DNA from 2 places in the Lysinibacillus sp. TE18511 genome. Region 1 is predicted to be linked to the other one. Evidence: predicted binding sites of a transcription regulator. Region 1 holds the regulator's gene; the other holds the start of a gene.
What was found. Region 1 encodes CtsR, which represses protease genes until heat stress. Its sites were predicted from a motif close to ATGGTCAATAAAGGTCAAACA; they were not measured.
Positions count from the first base shown of each region.

Region 2: ACVWXS_RS02900 (ATP-dependent Clp protease ATP-binding subunit) is a predicted target of CtsR. The motif match lies at 5,916-5,936, and genes of this name have one in related genera.

Region 1 covers NZ_JBSSFD010000011.1:64,994-76,473, reverse strand. The annotation lists gene adh (aldehyde dehydrogenase) at 1-341, shown strand, start outside; gene ACVWXS_RS10795 (DUF779 domain-containing protein) at 363-722, shown strand; gene ACVWXS_RS10790 (DUF4003 family protein) at 1,161-2,129, shown strand; gene ACVWXS_RS10785 (aldehyde dehydrogenase family protein) at 2,171-3,598, shown strand; gene ACVWXS_RS10780 (acyl-CoA thioesterase) at 3,667-4,146, shown strand; gene ACVWXS_RS10775 (protoglobin domain-containing protein) at 4,195-5,505, opposite strand; gene ACVWXS_RS10770 (hypothetical protein) at 6,004-6,222, shown strand; gene corA (magnesium/cobalt transporter CorA) at 6,308-7,267, opposite strand; gene ACVWXS_RS10760 (class I SAM-dependent methyltransferase) at 7,319-8,002, opposite strand; gene ACVWXS_RS10755 (DUF4870 domain-containing protein) at 8,120-8,425, shown strand; gene ACVWXS_RS10750 (CtsR family transcriptional regulator) at 8,629-9,099, shown strand; gene ACVWXS_RS10745 (UvrB/UvrC motif-containing protein) at 9,113-9,661, shown strand; gene ACVWXS_RS10740 (protein arginine kinase) at 9,658-10,767, shown strand; gene ACVWXS_RS10735 (ATP-dependent Clp protease ATP-binding subunit) at 10,757-11,480, shown strand, end outside.
Region 2 covers NZ_JBSSFD010000003.1:26,608-38,087, forward strand. The annotation lists gene ACVWXS_RS02860 (alpha-amylase family glycosyl hydrolase) at 1-960, shown strand, start outside; gene ACVWXS_RS02865 (DegV family protein) at 1,015-1,872, opposite strand; gene ACVWXS_RS02870 (Cof-type HAD-IIB family hydrolase) at 2,138-2,947, opposite strand; gene ACVWXS_RS02875 (prolyl oligopeptidase family serine peptidase) at 3,069-3,833, shown strand; gene ACVWXS_RS02880 (metal-sulfur cluster assembly factor) at 3,887-4,195, shown strand; gene ACVWXS_RS02885 (hypothetical protein) at 4,293-4,415, opposite strand; gene ACVWXS_RS02890 (hypothetical protein) at 4,828-4,995, shown strand; gene ACVWXS_RS02895 (Crp/Fnr family transcriptional regulator) at 5,041-5,727, opposite strand; gene ACVWXS_RS02900 (ATP-dependent Clp protease ATP-binding subunit) at 5,999-8,125, shown strand; gene ACVWXS_RS02905 (YjzD family protein) at 8,177-8,371, opposite strand; gene ACVWXS_RS02910 (beta-ketoacyl-ACP synthase III) at 9,498-10,436, shown strand; gene fabF (beta-ketoacyl-ACP synthase II) at 10,467-11,480, shown strand, end outside.

The sequences.
Region 1 (11,480 bases):
ATAAAATGCGTATTTTCCAAGAAGAGATTTTCGGACCAGTTGTTGCTGTAACAACATTTAAAACAAAAGAGGAAGCATTAGAAATTGCGAATGACACATTATATGGTTTAGGTGCAGGTGTATGGACACGCGATATGAATACAGCATACCGCTTCGGTCGAGGTATTCAAGCAGGTCGTGTTTGGACAAACTGCTACCATGCTTATCCTGCACATGCAGCGTTCGGTGGCTATAAAATGTCGGGTGTCGGCCGTGAAAACCATAAAATGATGCTATCGCATTATCAGCAAACGAAAAACTTATTAGTTAGCTATAGCGAAAACAAACTTGGTTTCTTCTAATTAATAGGGAGGTGCATGAGCGTGGTCGAGCGTGTTTTAGCAACAGCAGAAGCGCTAGCACTAATCGAATTATTGAAAGAAAAGCATGGACCCGTTATGTTTCATCAATCAGGTGGATGCTGTGACGGTTCCTCACCAATGTGTTACCCTGAAGGCGACTTACTATTAGGCGATCAAGATGTTTGCCTTGGGGAAATTGGTGGTACTCCTTTCTATATGCATAAAAATCAATACGATTATTGGAAGCATACACAAATAATCTTGGACGTAGTTGATGGCAGGGGCGGTATGTTCTCGCTTGAAGGCGTTGAAGGTAAACGATTTTTAACAAGATCAAGAGCCTTTTCAACAGAGGAGTTAAGGGAATTGGGGTTAATTTAACAGCGTCATTATATTGAAAATTGAAAACAGCGGCAAAACGACAACGTTTAGTCGCTGTTTTTCTATGTTATTTTTTCTGAAACAGTTTATGTAAGGCTATATTATTTGGAGAGTTACGTAATATCAAAAATAATCGTAATCGATCTTGTAAGGTTTCCTTGAATAAGGACTTTCTACTGGTTATGGTTATTTCAATCAACATCAGTTCCTCCACTCATTTTTAATTATGTTCATTAAACCATATAAAATCGAGCTACATACATTAAATTAGGCTTACTTTTTGTGTTAATTGTTACAAAACTGAGGCTCATCATCTTGCCATGTATAGAAGTTAATTGGAGTGTAGGCTGGGCGACTCCTTGGGGATAGTGATGTGCCAAAAGTGATGAATCCTTTTAACGTTATATTACGTAAATATGGAAAAGGAGTGTGTTGAATATGGAATTTACTATGATTGAAAACCAATTTACACAAACTGTGGAGGATGTAGCGAAGGCTGTCGGATGGACCGTTGATCGTAAAATTGTACTAGCAATTGCAAGCAAATATGTGGCGTCAGGAAAAACCTTTGATTCCGTTAAATATAAAGAAGTATTACAAGAAATGAAAGAGCAATCTTCATGGGCTTCTCCGTTAAGAACAGCAGTAAGGTATAGTATTGCTGCAAATTTGATGGAGCAAGAGGATACGGGACAAGCGGTAAAAAATCTACTGTCAAACGTAAGCATATTGAAGGAAGCGAAATTTAGAGGCGGCAATTTTATTTTTATTGGTGCACAGTTTTTAACTGAGGTGGAAAGTGAGAAACGTGCACATGCACAGGCAGCACGTGCATTATATGAAGAGATCCGTAAGCATCATCGATTTTTAACGGCTAACGACGATATACCCTATACGGTATTGTTAAGTGACGCATCTGATGATGTGGTTCTTCGTGCTGAAACAATGAATCGTTATTATAAAGAATTGCGTACATATAATTTTAATGCGGGGAACGAACTACAATGGCTATCACAAATATTGACGTTCTTATCTCCTCAATATGATAGTAAGTTAGTGCCAAATGTGGTGACAATCCGTGACACATTAAAAAAACAGGATGTAAAGGTCAAAACGATGCACTATCCATTACTCGGATTTTTAGCAATTCTTGAAGTGAATAGTGCACACCTTCAACAAATTGTGGATTTATACCATGAATTGAAGAGTATGAAACTATTGAAATGGCATCGTGAATTCGTGTTATTTATGGCCATACAAATTGCTATGTATGATATGGCTAAGGTACAACAATCTTTATCAATGACAATTATGTCATCTATTCAATTAATAATCCAAGCACAACAAACAGCAATGTTAGCAGCAGTTTCTGCAGCAGCTGCAGCTTCTAGTTCAAGTTCTTCGTGATAAAATAAAGATGAACATGATTTTGGAGGTGCATTTGAAGGATGAAAGAAACGAAGCTTTGGATAAACGGTCAGTGGAAGAACGCAAAGGAAACATATGAGCTGAAGTCACCCTATAGTGGTGAGGTTATTGCAAAGGTAGCTAAGGCGTCAATTTCTGATGTTGAGCAAGCAATAGAAGGTGCACAGGAGGCATTCCAAACGTTTAAAAAGACAACAGCCTACGAACGCGCCGAAATTTTATATAAAGTGGTCGACATAATGCGACAACGTAAAGAGGAATTAGCTGAGATTTTGGCCTTAGAGGCAGGTAAGCCAATATCTGCAGGCTTAACCGAAATAGAACGCACAATAGCAACTTATCAATTTGCTGCAGAAGGTGCTAAGCAAGCAATGGGTGAGACGGTGCCTATGGATGCCGCACCTGGGGCAGGGGACCGTATTGGCTGGACAAAACGAGAACCTTTAGGTGTGATTTCCGCCATTACGCCATTCAATTTTCCATTTAATTTAGTAGCACATAAATTAGGTCCTGCCTTTGCAGTTGGTAATACAGTTGTGTTAAAGCCAGCGACACAAACACCATTAAGTTCTATTGTCATGGCGGAAATTTTTCAGCAAGCGGGTCTACCTGAAGGTGCGCTACAGATTGTTACCGGTAGCGGTGGTGAGCTTAGCGATACACTCGTGACACATCCATACGTGAAAAAGGTGACATTCACGGGTAGTGGCAAAGTCGGTTTGGGCATTAAGGAAAAGATCGGTTTACGTAAAATAACATTAGAGCTTGGTTCCAATGCGGCAGTAATTGTTGAACCGTCGACACCAATTGATAAAATTATTCAGCGTTGTGTCGGAGGTGCCTTTAATTTTGCAGGCCAGGTTTGTATTTCATTACAACGTATTTACGTCCATGCATCGATTATCGATGAGTTCACAAAAGCATTTGTGGCAGAAACTGAAAAGCTTGTAGTAGGTGACCCGCTCGATAAAAATACAGATGTTAGTGCGATGATTAATGCTGGTGAAGTTGAACGTATTCGTCAATGGATTGAGGAAGCAAAGGCGCAAGGTGCGATAGTTGCAACAGGAGGAACGTTCACTGAGCGTACATTAACACCAACTGTTATGACGAATGTGACAGCGAATATGAAAGTAGTTTGTCAAGAAACATTCGCACCAATCGTCTCAATTGTTTCATATGAAACATTAGACGACGCTATTCGACTAGTGAATGAGTCGGAACTTGGCTTAAATGCAGGGATTTATACGAATGTATTGCCAGATGCGTTACGTGCAGCGGATGAATTACAAGTAGGCGCTGTTATTATAAACGATATTCCAACATTCAGAGTTGATAATATGCCATATGGCGGCGTAAAAATGAGTGGTTACGGTCGTGAAGGCATTAAGTGGGCTATTGAGGAAATGACGGATATGAAGTTTATTACGATGAAAAAATCATTCTAAATTTGCATCAACTCTTTATCTGCGATACGATGACGAAAGAACATACATGAAGGGAAGTTATAAGATTTATGACAAACAACGCTGTACCCATGAGCATGTCACGTACGGTTCAAACGCGTCTCGTATTACCGCCAGATACAAATAATCACAATTCCATTTTCGGTGGAAGAGTGTTAGCTTATATTGATGAAATTGCTGCAATCACAGCAATGAAGCATGCGAAAGGGCTTGTAGTCACAGCCTCTATTGATTCTGTTGATTTTTTGTCAGCAGCACATGTAGGGGATATTTTAGAAATTGAAAGTATTGTTTCGTCAACTGGACGTTCTTCAATGGAAGTCTATGTTCGAGTAATTTCACGAAACATTGGAACGGGTGAGGAAAAATTAACAACGGAATCCTTTGTAACGATGGTTGCAATAGATGATGAAGGGAAACCTAAGCCAGTTCCAGCAATTTATCCTGAAACAGATGCAGAAAAGCGTCTGTTTGAAACGGGACCAGCACGACGAGAGCATCGGAAACAAAAACGTGCATTGCCGCATTAAATGAAAAGGGAAATTGACGTATACTGTCAGTTTCCCTTTTTTACGGTTTTACAAATTTAGCTCATTTACAACATTGATAAGCGAGTCGGAAGAGGAAGAGACAAGCGTAGCCCCTTGTGACAGCTCAGTTATTAAATTGGAGATGGCTGAAATATCTCTGGATGTATTTACATATTGCTGTTGAATTCCAGAAACAGCATCGGCGATATCATTAAATGATTTAGATAAACTGTTTTGTGTATCTACACTATGTTGAATTTTTTGGTCAACGTTAATAACGGAATTCGACATTGTTGTAATATTACTTTCTGTTTCTTTAATGAGATGGGAAACATTTTGTACAGCATTTTTTGTTTCCTCAGCAAGCTTACGGACTTCTTCAGCAACAACAGCAAAGCCCTTCCCATGCTCACCAGCACGAGCTGCCTCAATAGAAGCATTTAGTGCTAATAAATTTGTTTGATCTGCAATGCCAGTTACAAGTCCAACAATTTCTGAAATCTTCTGAGAGGACGTACGTAGCTGGTTCATTGTTACCTCAAGACCGTTCACACTTTGTAAAATAACTTGTATTAAGTCATTCTGCTCTTGCAGCTGTTGTTGTCCCCTTTTAGATTTTTCCTGCGTATCAGCAACGAAGCTTAACCCTTGCTTAGTAGCTACTGCAATGTCATCTGTTTGAGAGGAGATGACTAGTAACGAAGCTGCTGTCTCCTCACTAATTGAGTTTAGCTCCTCAGCAGTTTTTTGAATGGTAGTAACAAGAGAGATCTTTGTTTCAGTAGCTTCGGTACGAATACGGTCTTCTTCTTTTTCATACGCCTCTATAACAAGCTGTTGCTCGAAGTTAATAATTTTGCAGAATGCATTAATGGCACGAATTGTATCATTCTTAGAAATATCTAACTCATTTACAAAGTTTGTAAAAGTTGAAGTTAATGACTGGAATGAAGCGATATACCACTTTGACTGTAGACCAATGCGAACATGGGTCTCGGCAATTGCCTTCCGTTCGTGAATATAAGAGTCATTAATATTGCATTCGAAGATATCACTTAAATGCTTATGTAAAGTAACTTTTAAACGGTCAATATGTGAAGTTCTATTAATAATATTTATTAAATCCGGACTTAAACTAATGGCTGCATAAAATTGATCTACCATTTTAGGGATTAGATCTTTAGCTAAAGGTTGTAGTTGTTTAATAATGGCTAAATCCTCAGTCGTTAAATCTAATAATTGCAATTGTTTTTGTAATCTAGGGTGATTAGAAACATCTAAATGCACATTGTTCTGAAATGCCTCAGGTGTTAACGTTATTGAGTAGCTAGAAATGCTGTTTTTTGTAAACCAACTCATTGTTGTTTGCTCCATTCTTTAATAAATGCAAAATAAATAGATCAAATAAAGACTCTTTGTAAATTGTAAAGTTTGTAATGTACTAAAGATAATGTATTTAATCATTCTACTATTTTTTGTTGGTTTTTTGGTTAAAATTTTCGTTTATTTCTAAAAATTTTTTATAATAATGACAGACGATTGTCGATTAAACGTCATGAAATGGACTTTTTTATCTTCATTCAGCGAAGAACCCCACGTCCTGTGGCAATAACTGAGGGGCCAACATCATGTTGCTGTCGCTACGTTAGCACTACGCTTTCGTACAAAAAACATCTGTTGGTCCAAAGCCTTCGGAAGCATTGTTTATCTATGTGAAAGCGAAGCGACAGCTACAATTACGCCAAGGCGAAATTGATCAAGAAGCAAATTGAATTCTAAATAGGAAACCTGTAAAATACGAACTGTTTAGCTTTATAAAAATAGTGCGTGAAAAAAAGACTTAAGGAGGGGGATTATATGGAGAAAAAACGTTTTAAATTTGTTATTCCAGTCATGGTAATTGTGGCAATTGGTTCAGTTTATATGTTAAGAAAATACTATGCTGAAGTACCAAATTTAGATCAATTACTAATTACAATTTGTGCAACATTATTTTCAGGGGTACTCGCATACTTTTTATTTCCACAGCAGGGTGAAGATAAAATTGATGATCGTAGGCCGTCCAAGCAAAAATAAGGTTATTAGCAAGAATCTGCTCCTTTTTCAGTGTGAAAACTGAAAAAGGAGCAGATTCTTTGCGTTTACGTAGCCTGTGAAAAGCCTAAGGTTTAAATAAGTTGAACCAGCCCTTAATTTTAAAAACTACGAGCATAGATATTGCAACTAAAATCATCAAAGCAAGCACAATGAAGTAGCTATATTTACCATGAAGTTCAGGCATATTATCAAAGTTCATCCCGTAAACACCAGCAATAAATGTTAACGGAATAAAAATTGTCGATACAATAGTTAATGTCATCATAATGCCATTCATACGGCTAGAGCTCATCGCCATATAGCTATCACGCATATCAGCTGTAAGTTCTCGATTGGATTCTACCATTTCTGTAAGCTTTAGCAGATGATCGTAAATATCGCCAAAGTAAGCTCGCTCAGACTTCTTTAGTGAAAAGCGATAAGAATTAAGTATCCGATATAATAAATCACGCATCGGTAAAATCGTGCGACGCAAATGAAGCAAATCACTGCGGAATTCGAACACAATTTGCATGGCATTGGGGTTACTTTGATAGGTAAGCTCGTCTTCAAGTACATTTAAATGATCCTCGATTTTATAGACAAGTGGAAAATAGCTATCAACGATTTTATCGATTACCTGATACGTTAAATATACTGTGCCTCGTTCCCAATACTTTGGCTGTTTTTCTAGCATCTTTTGTACTCGATCTATTTCAGGTGCTTCGTTTTTATGGAATGTAACAATAAATTTATTAGAAACAAAAATATTTACTTCCTCAGCTATTAATTCTTCGTTAACCCTTTGAATAACAAAGAAATGGAAATCATCATAAAAATCGAGCTTTGGCCGCTGTAAACGCATTAAGCAATCTTCTATAGCAAGTGGATGGAAATGGAAGAATGTATCTAACAGTAGTTCTTCCTCATCGGTCGGACAATTAAAATCCACCCAGTACCATTCAAATTCGTTATTGTGTATATCCTCAAGTGGAAAGTCCTTTATAAGCTGTTGGTTTTTTGTAATTCCAATTGTACGTATCACAGCATTCACCTCACTTCTGTTGACTCTATCCTAACAGGCGCGCCCTAAATTTTATTCGCCCTCTTTATAGCATATCCAACCGCCAAATAAAGTAGTGGCAAAGAATCTAGATGGTTTTGTAAAGCCTGCCTGCTGTAATAGTGATAAAATGTCCTCTTCACGCATAAATGAAAGAGAACGTATGGATTTCTCCATTTCTGCTACCTCTGATGGTGATAGCTTTGTATGCTGTAGCCAATAAGCACGCCACAAATCAAATTGTAACTCCGTTTCTAAAGAACCTAGTTGCCCGTATTTTGAGACGAGCACAAAAGGTGCACCAGGCTTTAAATTATTTGCTATCTCCTTCAATGTTGCAAGTTTTTCTTGATAATCATCGATAAAATGAAGCACTAAAATACAGCTAGCTGCATCAAATTTTACTGAAGGCAGTAAAGAATCAAGTATCGTGCCTTGATGTAAAGACATATTATTAGGTAGAGGCTTTAAACGTTCTTCAGCAATTTGTAGCATTGCTTCAGAAGGATCTATGCCAACAAATGACCAATGAGGTCTTTTCTCAGCGAACTGTAAAATTTCATTGCCGCTTCCTGAGCCAACTATTAAAAAATCAGCTTGCTCGGGTAATGTAGAGTGATAAAAAGTATGTGTTAAACGTAGCATCGCATCATAGCTAGGTAGCGTACGACGAATGCCTTTTTCATATTCGTTTGCAAGTGTATTATTAAATTCCATCGTGTATCACATTCCTTTCAAAAATTTTTATTTATCAATTTAAATTGAAACTATCTAGGGTATAAATCCGTAAGTATAGTACATAAAAAATAAAATAATAAGGAAGGGTTGTTATAAATGGAAACAAAATGGTCTAAGGTAATCATACACGCAAGTTCGTTTTTCGCGCCATGGGTAGTACCCATAATATTTTTCTTAATTAGTTCTGATGAAGAAATAAAAACAATTTCCATTCAGGCATTGCTGTTCCAAATTATTATGTGGGCTTTAATTGCAATTTCAGGTATTCTAAGCTTTTTATTAATTGGTATACCGTTCTTAATTATTTTCGGTATTATGTTATTCGTCGTCCCAATTATCGGTATTGTGAAGGCTTTATCTGATGAGCCTTGGCGTTATCCAATTGTCGGTCGCTGGGTATAATTTTTATAGACGCAAGTATATGCTAGTGGCATATGCTTGCGTTTTTTTCATTGATGATAAGGGTAGAGTATAGGTATGAGCAGACGCTTTCAATATTTCAGTGTGCGAAATAATTGCAATTATTTTTAAGCGTTTTGTATAATATACTCAAAGAAAGTCAAAGATAGTCAAAGTCAGTGAAGTAAGCGAGGTGTATTCCTAAAATGCGTAATATATCAGACATCATAGAAGGCTACTTAAAGCAAGTACTTGAATTAGGTGGAGAAGGGCATATTGAAATAAAACGTAGTGAAATCGCAGATAAATTTCAGTGCGTACCCTCACAAATAAATTATGTAATTAATACAAGATTTACAGCCGAACGAGGTTACCTTGTTGAAAGCAAACGTGGTGGTGGTGGATACATTCGAATTTTACGTGTCCGCGCGAATTCACAAATTGATCTAATAGATGATGTCCTCAGGCAAATAGAATGTGGGGCATCGCAAACAATGGCAGAAGATTTAGTTTTTCGACTAATTGATGAGCAGGTAATTTCAAAGCGAGAAGCGAAATTAATGTTAGCGGCGATTGATCGCTCAACCATAGATTTACAGCTTCCTTTACGAGATCATATTCGAGCAAAAATATTAAGGGCGATGCTAACGACGATTAAATATGAACAGCAAAAATAGAGAGGTGATGGAAATGATTTGCGAACATTGTAAACAACGTAATGCAACAGTTACCGTAACACAAGTTCAAAGTGGTCAAAAGGTGGAGCATCATTATTGTGACGTCTGCGCCTCTCAGTTCCATCCATTTCACGCTGAATTTAAACAAGAGCCAGTATCTATTCAACAGCTATTATCCAATTGGTTTGGCTCTCCTTCATGGCAGCAACAAAAAGCAGATGAAAAACAGCAGGCGCAGCCACAACCTCAAACCTGTCCACAATGTGGATTTACGTATAAACAGTTTTTAAAAGAAGGTAAATTTGGATGCCCTAGTTGCTATGACACCTTTAGCGAACACTTACCGAAGCTCTTTAACCGTATACAGGCAGGTCCTCAACATATAGGGAAAATGCCTGGTGCCAGAAGCAATGTTTATGTTATCAAAAAGCAAATTGAAGATATTCGTAAACGTATGAAAGTTGCTGTAGATGAAGAACAATTTGAAGAGGCAGCCAAGCTTCGTGATGAAGCCAAGGAACTTGAGAAGCAGCTACAATTTGAAGGTGGTGATGTGTCGTGATGATTGAATCGTTTTTAGAACGTGCAACACCAACATGGATGGGTGTTGAAGACGATTATTCAGATATTGTTATTAGTACACGCATCCGCCTTGCACGAAATTTAGATGGTTATCGCTTTCCATTAGCCTTTACAGAGAATGAGGCATTACAGGTGGAGCAGGCAGCTACACATGCAATAAAGGATAGTACGAAACTTCAAGAAAATTACTCTTATTTTGCGATTAAGGATTTAACACCTTTACAACGTCAAATACTTGTAGAAAAACATTTAATTAGTCCTCAGCTTGCAAAAAAAGAGCTAGTGGGCTCGATACTTTTATCTGATGATGAATCAACTAGCATTATGGTGAACGAAGAAGATCATTTACGCATTCAATGTATGACGGCCAGTTTTCAACTTCAAAAAGCATATGAACAGGCCAATAAAATTGATCGTATCTTAGAGAAAGCTTTACCTTTTGCATTTCGAGATACATTTGGTTATTTAACAAGTTGTCCCACAAATATTGGTACTGGTTTGCGAGCATCTGTCATGATGCATCTGCCAGCACTTACACTGACAGGTCAGATGAATCAAATCATTAATGCGATGACGCGTTTAGGCATGACAGTGAGGGGAATATATGGAGAAGGTAGTGAAAATTTAGGTAATGTTTACCAAGTATCAAATCAGATTACACTAGGAAAAACAGAAGATGATATTTTAGCGGACATTCAGAGTGTCGCTGAAAAAATAATTCAAAAAGAACGACATGCAAGAGGTAAGTTAATGGAAAAAGCAGAGCTTGCTTTAGAAGACCGTGTATATCGTGCTTTAGGTACCTTAACACACGCTCGAATTTTAACGAGTGAGGAAGCAGCTACCTGCCTATCAAATGTTCGTTTAGGGGTTGATTTACAGCTAATTGAAGGTATTAAAGCAATGACTTTAAACGAATGTGTTGTCAGTATGCAACCTGGTTTTTTACAGAATTATGCAGGGGATGTTTTGCCACCTGCTGAGCGAGATCGCGTACGAGCCGAAATGCTTCGTGAGGCATTATTTCGAGAAAATATGAGTAAGCCTATTATTGGGGGAAAAGGAGAGGATTCATTTGATGTTTAATCGTTTTACACAACGCGCGCAAAAAGTATTACAGCTTGCACAAGAAGAGGCTATTCGTTGGAAACACGAATCAATTGGAACAGAGCATATTCTATTAGGGCTTATCCGTGAAGGTGGTGGTATTGCTGCAAAAGCATTAGAAGCCATTGATATTAGTCCTCAAATGATTGAAGCAGGTATTGAAGAGCTTGTAGGGAAAGGTAAGGAAGATGTTGGTCCAATTGTCCACTACACACCTCGAGCTAAAAAAGTAATAGAACTATCAGTCGATGAATCACGTAAATTAGGTCATTCCTATATCGGAACAGAGCATTTACTATTAGCGCTTATTCGTGAAGGTGAAGGGATAGCGGCCCGTGTATTAAACAATGCCGGTGTCGGATTAAATAAAGCTCGTCAACAAGTGCTATTGTTATTAGGTAATAACGATAATGCTCAATCTGGTCAACAAGCTGCACAGGCTGCAAATACACCAACATTAGATAGCCTTGCGCGTGATTTAACGCAAATTGCTCGCGAAGGCACTTTAGATCCAGTCATTGGTCGAAGCAAGGAAATTACTCGTGTTATCGAGGTATTGTCTCGCCGTACAAAAAATAACCCTGTATTAATCGGTGAGCCTGGTGTCGGTAAAACGGCTATTGCTGAAGGTTTAGCACAGCAAATTATTAATAATGAAGTGCCAGAAATTCTCCGTGATAAACGTGTTATGA
Region 2 (11,480 bases), on a different contig from region 1:
GGACAAGTACAGTGGGATTTAAAAAACAAAGATGTACAAGAAGCACTTATTAAATCAGCAACGGACTTTGTCTCTACATATGATATTGGTGGGGTTCGTCTAACAAATATTGCGGATGCCGATACAGAGTTTATTAATGCAATGATCGCGGCATTAAAGGATACGAAAAAGTCACTCTATGTCATTTCTAATGAAGAAAGTGATGCCGATTTTGATGCAAGCTTCTCACCAGCGACAGCTGATATTTACCGTAATATATTTAAAACTGTTGATAAGGATTCTTCAAAATTGATGGAGCCATTTACAGATGAGAAACCAACTCAGATTATGGTGGATTCGTTAGAAACGCGTCGTTTTACATTTGATTCTGCAACTGAAAATATGTTCCCACCGACACGTATAAAAATGGCGATGGGTGCATTATTCATGATGCCGGGAATTCCAGTTGTGCAATATGGTACAGAAATTGCGATGAACGGAGAGGCAAAGCCAGATACACATCAACTCTTCAACTTTAAAACAGATGAAGAATTAATCAACTATATTAAACATGTCCAATCTTTACGTAATCAATCTGCTACATTACGTAAAGGTGATTTTGAAGTTCTCAAAAATGAAGATGGCCTACTTGTATTTACACGTACATCCGATGAAGAAAAATGGGTCATCATGATTAACAATACTAGTAAAACACAACGCTTTGATTTAACACCAGAACAGATTGGTGAAGATAAAATGCTAAATGGTATTTTAGTAGAAGAAAAAGTTCGTATTAATGAAAAAGACGTTTATCCAGTTATTTTAAACCGCGAAATGGTAGAAATTTACCAAGTTAAAAATGATGAAGGCTTCAATGTTCCATATATGGTCGCATTAGGATTAGTATGGTTAATATTCATAGGATTTGTAGTTGTTATTATTAAACGAGGTAGAGTACGACGCCAGGAGCAAGATGCTTAAAATAAATGATAAAGCCCCCTCTACACTTGAATTTAAGTGTGGAGGGGGTTTTTGTTAAGCTTGATCGCTTTTATTCGTAAAAAAGATGGCAATTGTACCTGGTCCAACGTGGGAGCCAATCGCAGAGCCAATCATTGTTACTTGGATGGCTTTTGGAGAAAATCTTTCTTGAATAGAAGCCTTTACATCGTTGGCAAGGTCCACATCATCGCTATGGCTAATACCTACAATTTTCTCTGAGAAGTTACCACCGCGCTCCTGCATCAATTCTAACATGCGAGCGATGGCTTTTTTACGTCCACGTGACTTTTCGATGGGCACAAGCTTACCATCTTCTACATTTAAAATAGGTTTTATACTTAGAAGCCCACCAAGAAATGCGCTTGTTTTTGATAAACGTCCGCCTTTAGCGAGGTAATCTAAATCCTCAACTGTAAATATGTGCTCCATTTGTAGGGCAAGGGCAGTAATTGTTGTTGCGATTTCCTCTAACGAAGTACCTGTACTTCGAAGTCGGACTGCTTCCTCGACTACTAGACCAAAACCTAATGAAATACATTTAGAATCGATGATCGCTAATTTTAGTGATGGATATTGCTCTTGTACTTGATTGCGAATCATGACCGCAGTATTATAGGTACCTGATAATTCCGATGAAAGGGCAATATAGATGCCTTCCTCTTCATTTTTTGCTAGATTTTCAAAATGCTTGAGAAAAAGCTCTGGTGATACTTGGGATGTTTTTGGGCGAGCACCTTGACGAATAGCATCGTAAATTTCTTTGGAATCAATTGCAATGACATCATCATAGTCATTATTGTTCAATTCCACTCGTAGTGGAAGAAGCTCAATATTGTGTTCTTCGTAGTAAGACTTCGGTAGATCACATCCACTATCAGTAAAAATCTTCATCATTTGTCCCCCTAATTTAACATTCTTTTAACTCTGTATAAGGAGTTTTTAAATACCTATACAACATAACAAGTAAACGAGTGTCGAGCTTTCCATTCTATGTTTCTTTAAAATAATGTTATATAGATAAATAATCCTATCGAGTTTCAGTATCGTTGCAACAGTAGAAATTTATAACTTTATTCAGTAAGTACTCAGGATAAAGGGTACTACTGAATAAAGTTAAATGTAAAAAATGGAATGTTAATTTGAACTTACTACTTAACTAGGATAATTTCAAGCGATCGATGAGTATTTTAGCGATTCCATCGTCATTATTTGTTGTGGTAATCTCATTGGCAATATTTTTTAAAGTAGGAATACCGTTACCCATTGCAACACCTAATCCAGCATATTCAATCATTTCTAAATCATTGTCCTCATCACCAAATGCAATGATACGTTCCCGTGGGATACCTAAATCCTTTGCTACATGAGCGATTCCCACTGCTTTATTTAAGCCACGGCGAACAATCTCAATAATGTGAAATGGCGCACCCCAGCGACGATGTTCAATGACCTCTGCATGAACAGCATGTAAATGATCACGAATAATCATTGAATTCATTTCATTCGCTTGAATCAGTAAACTAGTTGGGTTGTCTAATAAATGGACATATAGATCCCCTGAGGTAATTTTTGGATTTCCCATATTAAATATATTTAATATCCGTTCATCCTCTGTATGCACGTAAATATCATCCTTAACCTCCGCAATAATATTTTCGTATTCATAGCTATTAATGGAATCGACGACATCATGCACAATACTTAAATCTATAGGTGTGTGCTTATGGTGCCAAGAAGCATTTTTAGGGTGATGCACATATGCTCCATTGAAATTTACAATGGGTGTTGTCAGGTCAAGCTCCTTGTAGTATATATCGCTTGCACGATAAGGACGACCTGTTGCAATCATCACTTGATGACCTTGTTCCTTTGCCTGCAATAATGTATTTTTAGTTTTTGTTGAAATTTGTTGTTGGTCCGTTAATAATGTACCATCTAAGTCTAAAACGATTAAATGTGGTTTCATAACTCATTGCCCCTTTCCTATAGTTTGAATAGTATCTCTTTGCCCATCATTCGTCAAAATTTTGTCACAATGGAAAAAGTTTGCTAACATTAAGTTGAGACACAAGTAGGGAGTGACAAAGATGATTGTTGAGAAAGAAATGTGGGGGGATATTCCTTTATTACATATACATACTGAAAATATGAATGAAGAAACCCCAGTAGTAATTTTCTTACATGGCTTTATGAGTGCAAAAGAACATAACTTACATTATGCATATCAATTAGTAGGTAAAGGGGTGCGTGTCCTATTACCAGATGCAAAATTACATGGTGACCGTAGTGAAGACCTATCTGAGATGCAAATGAATTTGCAATTTTGGGATATTGTTTTAAATTCTATTCATGAAGTTGAACAATTATATAATGAATTAAAGAATAAACAATTATTAGTGAATGATAAAATTGGCGTAGCTGGTACATCAATGGGCGGAATTGTGACGTCGGGCTGCTTAAAGCTTTATGATTGGATTAAAACAGCAGCAGTATGTATGGGTGCACCAGGTTTTATTAAATTAGGTGAATATCAATTACAGCAACTCGCGAATGATGGTGTTAACTGGTCAATGTCCGAAGAAGAGGTACAGCAAATAAATGAGCTTCTAGCTAAATATGATATCAGTCTAACACCAGAAAAATTTGCAGGACGGCCTGTACTATTTTGGCATGGGGAATTAGATAAAACTGTACCTTTTAAAGATACCTATCATTTTTATTTAACTTTATGCCAATACTATGAAGCAAATCCGGAAGACTTGAAATTTTTAGCTAATAAAAAAGCAGGTCATGCTGTATCACGCGACGGTATGTTAGTTGCAACTGAATGGCTTGCAGAGCATTTGGCATAATAAGATGCATCTGCTATGATTAAGTTAACACTGTGATGGAAGGAGAAATACAGATGGATCAAGATATGAAAGACAGCATGTTCGGTGCATTAGAAAATGTAATTGACCCTGAGCTTGGTATTGATATCGTCAACTTAGGTTTAGTATATGATGTAGATTTAGATGAAGAAGGTGTTGCAACGGTTACTATGACACTAACTTCAATGGGCTGCCCACTTGGACCTGTTATTGTTGATCAAGTAAATACAGCATTAGGTGAGCTTCCAGAAGTAAAAAGTTCAAATGTTAATATTGTATGGAATCCACCGTGGTCAAAAGATAGAATGTCACGCTATGCAAAAATGGCATTAGGTGTACGATAAGTCTGCTTAAAGCACAACAAAAAATCCCCGCTCGCAACAGTGAGCGGGGATTTGTGCTGTCGAAAAACTATTATGTCAATGAAATTAAGATGTCATATTAAAAGTATGGCTCTTCTGCAAAACGAGAGGTTGATTTCCGTTCCGACTGGGCGCTTTGTTGCTGACGCTTCGCTTTCGCACAGAGCAGAGCTTCCTGGGGGCGTCCGATGAGCCGCTTCACTCGCGTTGCTCGCTCCAGGGTCTCGGGCCTACACGATGTAGGTCACGAAGGCGTTATCACAGGACGTGATGCTCTTAGCCTTCGTTCCTCTATCGCTAATCCCCAAGGAGTCGCCCAGCCTCCACTCAACAACTTCTCTTAGTATGTATCTTCTGGCATGTTACTTTTAATTTATAGCTATAAAACGAAACTTCAGTAATGTTTTTATGTGCGAAAGCGGAGCGTCAGTAAGATTAGGTGTACAATAGCATTACTGTTATAAGATTCTTCTGTTTGATTATGGATAAGTTTCCATAGCGTTCACTTTTGAAATACAAAAATTTATAAAAGTTCTACACTATTGCTGATTGGAGTGGAAGGCTACTCGACTCCCGTGGGAAAGCGAGACAGGCGAGACCCTGGGGCCAACACGATGTTGGTCACGAAGGCATTGTCACAGGACGTGACGCACTTAGCCTTCGTTCCTTTAGCGGAGGAAGCGGCTCGACGCTCGCCCACAGGAAAGCGAGTAGCCTGGAACGGAAATCCCCCACATTTAAAGATTATAATATTCACAATGATTTACTTGACCATTATATGAAATCCCCGCTTATAACTCATAAGCAGGGATTTTTTGTGTAGCGTATTAATCGATACGACATATTTGTAACGGACAATTTTCACAAGCAATTTCATCCTTTAAAATTTGGACGTCGTGAACTGTTATATAACCTTTTTCAAAGGAAAGAATATTTTGCTTCTTTAAATCATTGAGCATGCGATTGATCATCTCTCTACTCGTCGCACATAAATTAGCGATTTCAGTATTTGTTAACGGGAAATCAATAAAAATATTGCCATTTTCTAAAGGCTTACCATAAGTATTTGTAAGACGGATAAGCGTTGAAAATAAAGCACCTTTTTTACCGTTTAAAACTAAATCACGCAAACGACTTTGATGCTTTAAATTTTCTATTTGCAACCACTTCATATATTCCACCATTAAATTAGGTTGTTCTACTAATAAAAGTTCCAATGATTTACGGCTTAGAACATATAAACTAGAGGGTTCTAATATTTTAGCGGTCATGGAATGATACGTCAAGTTACAAAACAAAGAGCCTTCACCAATAATACTATTCGGACCACAAATTCGAATTGTTAATTCCTTCCCGTTCTCAGTTTCCTGACTAATCGAGATAGCTCCAGTTTTAATATAATATATTTCTTTCGCACGTTCGCCTTCTAAAAAAATTTTATGATCCTTATTCACTTTCGTAAAAACACCGTGCTTTTGGAAAAGATCGTGAAATTGCTCTTGTATTTTATCCATTATAACCATATCTCCAACACATCGCTTTCTTTTTGTAATAAATGGCTGTTTACTACAAAAGGATGGTGAATAATTTCGATACTAAATCTAAGAAACATACTTTTATTATAGCTTAACTTTTCAGTTAGAAGTGAAGGAATTTTAGAGCTTATTCTTTGCTTAGGTTTGTCGTATGTTGTAAAATAAAGTTAGTCAAAAAAGGTCAAACATTTTTCGTGAACAAGAATGGTAAACGGGATTCCGCTAACATTATTGAAAAGGAGTGCTAATTATGCAATTTCAACAAACAGATAATAAAAAACCATTAGAGCAATTTGGACGTAATTTAATTGAAGAAGTTAAAAACGGAAAAATGGACCCGGTTATCGGTCGTGATGAAGAAATTCGTAATGTTATTCGTATTTTAACGCGTAAAACGAAAAATAATCCTGTCTTAATCGGTGAGCCAGGCGTCGGTAAAACAGCAATTGTAGAAGGGTTAGCTCAACGTATTGTAAAAGGGGATGTACCCGAGGGATTAAAAGATTGCGTATTATACGAGCTTGATATGAGTGCTTTAATAGCAGGTGCAAGTTATCGAGGTCAATTTGAAGAACGCTTAAAAGGTGTACTTAAAGAAGTGAAGGAATCTGAAGGGCGTATCATTTTATTTATTGATGAAATTCATACAATTGTTGGTGCAGGTAAAACGGATGGTGCAATGGATGCTGGGAATATGTTAAAGCCAATGCTTGCACGAGGTGAGTTACATTGTATCGGTGCTACAACATTAGATGAATACCGTATGTATATTGAAAAAGATCCTGCTTTAGAGCGTCGTTTTCAACAAGTGCTTGTGCGGGAGCCATCTATTGAGGATACAGTTTCTATTTTACGTGGCTTAAAAGAGCGCTTTGAATTACATCATGCAGTACGTATTCATGACCGTGCTATCGTAGCGGCAGCAGAGCTTTCGAACCGCTATATTACAGAGCGCTTCTTGCCTGATAAAGCCATTGATTTAATCGATGAAGCATGTGCCATGATTCGAACAGAGATTGATTCTATGCCACAGGAATTGGATGCAGTAACACGCCGTATTATGCAGCTCGAAATTGAGGAACAAGCATTGCGTAAAGAAAAGGATGAGGCAAGTAAAAAGCGTCTCGAGCAATTAAGTGAGGAATTAACAAAGTTAAAAGATTCCTCAGAAGGCATGCGGAAACAATGGGAAAGCGAAAAAGCAGCGTTACACGGCATTCAGAAAAAACGAGAAACGCTTAATAAATATCGTCGTGACTTAGATGAAGCAGAAAGTAAATATGATTTAAATAAAGCAGCCGAACTACGTCATGGGAAAATTCCTACTCTTGAAAAGGATATACAAGAGATGGAGAAACAATTAGAGAATGGCATAGAATCACGTATTTTACGTGAAGAGGTAACAGCTGATGAAATCGCATCTATTGTTTCACGTTGGACAGGAATACCTGTAACAAAATTAGTGGAGGGAGAGCGTGAAAAATTATTGCGCTTAAAAGATACATTGCATGAGCGAGTAGTTGGACAAGATAATGCTGTACAACTTGTCACTGAAGCAGTATGGCGCGCTCGAGCTGGTATTAAAGATCCGCATCGACCAATTGGTAGCTTTTTATTCTTAGGACCAACTGGTGTTGGTAAAACAGAGCTTGCCAAGGCATTAGCGGCACAGCTGTTTGACTCCGAGGATCATTTTATTCGCATTGATATGAGTGAATATATGGAGAAACATAGCGTATCACGTCTTGTAGGGGCACCTCCAGGTTATGTTGGTTATGAGGAAGGTGGACAATTAACGGAAGCTGTTCGCCGTAATCCATATTCAGTTGTATTACTAGATGAAATTGAAAAGGCACACCCAGATGTCGCGAATATTTTACTACAAATTTTAGATGATGGACGCATTACCGATAGTCAAGGTCGTATGGTCAATTTCACGAACACAGTGGTTATTTTAACCTCTAACATTGGCTCAAGCTATTTGATGGAAGCAAAAGAAGACGATGGAGCAGTTGAGGATTTAGTGATGGCTGCACTGCGACAGCACTTTAAACCAGAGCTGTTAAATCGTATGGATGATATTATTATGTTCCATGCATTATCAGGTGAGCACTTTACAGCGATTGCTTGGAAATATGTCGAACAGCTTATAAAACGAGTTGCAGAGCAAGATATTACTTTACAAGTAGAACAAGATGTAATTGATTGGGTTGTAGAACAAGGAGCGGATGCTCAGTTTGGCGCAAGACCATTAAAACGCTTCGTACAACGTTATATTGAAACGGCAGTTGCAAAGGAATTGCTACGTGGTGAAGTATTACCAGGAGAAACATTGCATATTAGAATGCATGACGGTCAATGTGTTGTTGAAAAATAACAAGAAAAAACCTGTTTCGCACGATGCGGAACAGGTTTTTTCTTGTTTGAATTAATGATGATCTGCAGCTTCTGGAGTTGGCTCGTTTGGAATGACTGCACCAATAATGAAAATAAGAATTGAGAATGCAACTGATAAGATTGCACCCGTTTGGAAATCAAATGGTACGCCAAGTACAGAGCTTACTACGTAGTTTAACATTGAAACTAGTAGGAATGACCATATGAATGTTACGATATATTGCATTAATTTCACCTCAACCGAACTTTTTATCATAAGTTTTACTACATATTCATTATCATATCATAACATAAATCGAAAATAAAAGAACCTTTTCTGTGAAACATGTCGATTTTGTCACAACGTTAACCCGTTTTGATATTTAATATCAAGTGTGTTGATTAACCATTTTTATTTATCCTAATTAGAAGGCTCTGATTTCCGCTACGGGCTACTCGCTTTGTTGCTGCCGCTTCGCTTTCGCACAGATAAAACATTTGTTGCTGCCGCTTCGCTTTCGCGCAGAAAACATCCGCTCCGTGCAGGGTCTCGTCTGTCTCGCTTTCCCGCGGGAGTCGAGTAGCCCTACGCTACAATCAGTTAAAATGGGAATATATTAGCAAAATAGCAACAAAAAAATCTTTTTATCGCTCAATAATAATCCTATTTTTTCCTAATTAACACGCCTGATTTAATATGAAACTTTTATTACGTATTATTCGTATTATAACTAGACAATTCGAATTGATAGAACTGAAAAAAGGGAGAAATAAATTTTGAACTATTGAACGAAACAATTACTTTTTGTGATTTACATGATTACCATTGCGGATGCGTATTATTCAACGTTGTTTATTGAACCAAAAACACCACCGCAACACCAGACGATTAAAGCTTCAGCCATTACGTTGGCACAACTACGGTAGCACACCTAACAAAAAGAAACGTACAACACGTCGTTTGAAGCCTTCTGTGCTACAACCTATTAAGCGATTTCTTCAGAGCACTAAGAGTTCCAAAGAAAACGCAATCCTTAACAACCTGTTAGAGAATAGATTGGATGTAGGCCGACCAATGCGAGAGCCACCTTCCATCTTTTTACGATATCGACTTTTGCGTTGTTGATCATATATGTTAGCAATGTTGGTAAAAGCTGCAGATTTATGTGCAGCTTTTTTTTATTATCCGCCATTATTAAATTTTTCAGCCTCACGTTATGGTGATGAGCCAAAATTGTATATATCACTAAAATCCTTGATATTGCTAGCTTTAAGACGGTTATTTCAAATCATCTTGCACCATTCCTTCATTATGAGTTATAATTATGACCAGTTACTAATAATTGATAGTAAGAAAGCGGAGGGGTTGCTTTATGAACGCTGGTATTATAGGAATAGGCAAATACGTTCCGGAGAAGGTCGTTACAAATTTTGATTTAGAAAAAATTATGGACACTTCGGATGAATGGATTCGAACTCGTACGGGGATTGAAGAGCGTCATTTTGCTGCAGATGACCAAGAAACTTCAGATTTAGCAGTAGCTGCAGCAAAAGAGGCTATTGCAAATGCGGGTATTACGCCAGAGGAAATAGGCTTAATTCTTGTAGCAACTGTAACACAAGATCAAAACTTTCCAAGTGTAGCATGTATGGTTCAGGAACAAATTGGAGCAGTTAATGCAGCTGCGATGGACCAAGCAGCTGCTTGTGCAGGATTTATATATAGTTTAGTGACAGCAAAGCAATTTGTAGAAGCAAATGCTTATAAATATGTCTTAGTAGTAGGTGTTGAAAAGCTGTCGAAGGTACTTGATTGGGAAGATCGCAATACGGCAGTGTTATTCGGTGACGGTGCAAGTGCAGCAATTGTTGGTCCAGTATCAGAAGGTAGAGGTATTTTATCATTTGAGCTTGGAGCTGATGGTACAGGTGGGAAGCATTTGTCTTTAACACAGCAGGACACAATCGCTATGAATGGCCGTGAAGTATTTAAGTTTGCAGTACGTCAAATGGGTGAATCTGCAGTAACTGTGTTAGATAAAGCAGGTTTAACAAAAGATGACGTAGATTTTTTAGTGCCGCATCAGGCGAATATTCGAATTATGGAATCAGCTCGTGAGCGTCTAGAGCTGCCACCAGAAAAAATGTCAAAAACGATTCACAAATATGGTAATACGTCAGCAGCGTCTATTGGTATTTCCTTGGTAGATGAGCTTGAAGCAGGTAAGATAAAAGATGATGATTTATTAGTACTTGTTGGATTTGGCGGTGGCTTAACATGGGGCGCTGTTGCAATGAGATGGGGAAAATAATAACTAAAAATGCTTGAGGGGAGTAATACAATGAGTAAACGACGAGTAGTAATTACAGGAATTGGCGCAGTTACACCACTAGGAAATAGCATCGAAGAAACATGGGCTAATATTAAAGCTGGAAAATCTGGTATTGGCGAGTTAACACGTTTAGATAAAGATCAATTCGCAGCAAAAATTGCCGCTGAAGTAAAAGACTTTGATATTGAAAAGTATATCGAACGTAAAGAAGCTCGCAAAATGGATCGCTTTACACATTATGCCTTAGCAGCGTCCATCATGGCGATGGAAGACGCACAACTAACTATCGATGAAGAGCTAGCACCACGCGCAGGTGTATGGATTGGTTCGGGTATCGGTGGTATGGAAACATATGAACAACAATTTAAAACATTCCAAGAACGTGGCGCAAGACGTGTCAGTCCATTCTTCATTCCAATGATGATTCCTGATATGGCTTCAGGCCAAGTATCAATTCACCTTGGTGCAAAAGGCATTAACTCTTGCTCGGTAACTGCTTGTGCTTCAGGTACAAATTCAATTGGTGATGCTTTTAAAGTAGTTGAACGTGGTGATGCAGATGTCATGATTACTGGCGGTGCTGAGTCACCAATCGTTACAATGGCAGTGGCAGGCTTCTGTGCAAATACTGCTTTATCTTTAAATACAGATCCACAAACAGCTTGTCGTCCATTCGATAAAAATCGCGATGGTTTTATTATCGGGGAGGGTGCAGGTATTGTCGTTCTAGAAGAGTATGAGCACGCAAAAGCACGTGGGGCAAAAATCTATGCAGAAGTTCTTGGCTATGGTTCAACAGGTGATGCTCATCATATTACAGCTCCAGCTCCAGAAGGAGAAGGTGCTGCACGCGCAATGTTACAAGCATTAGCTGATGGCGGTCTAGAGCCTTCACAAGTTGACTATATTAATGCACATGGAACAAGTACGCCATATAATGATCTTTTTGAAACACAAGCTGTAAAAACTGCCTTTGGTGAACATGCTTATAAACTTGCAATGAGTTCTACAAAATCAATGACA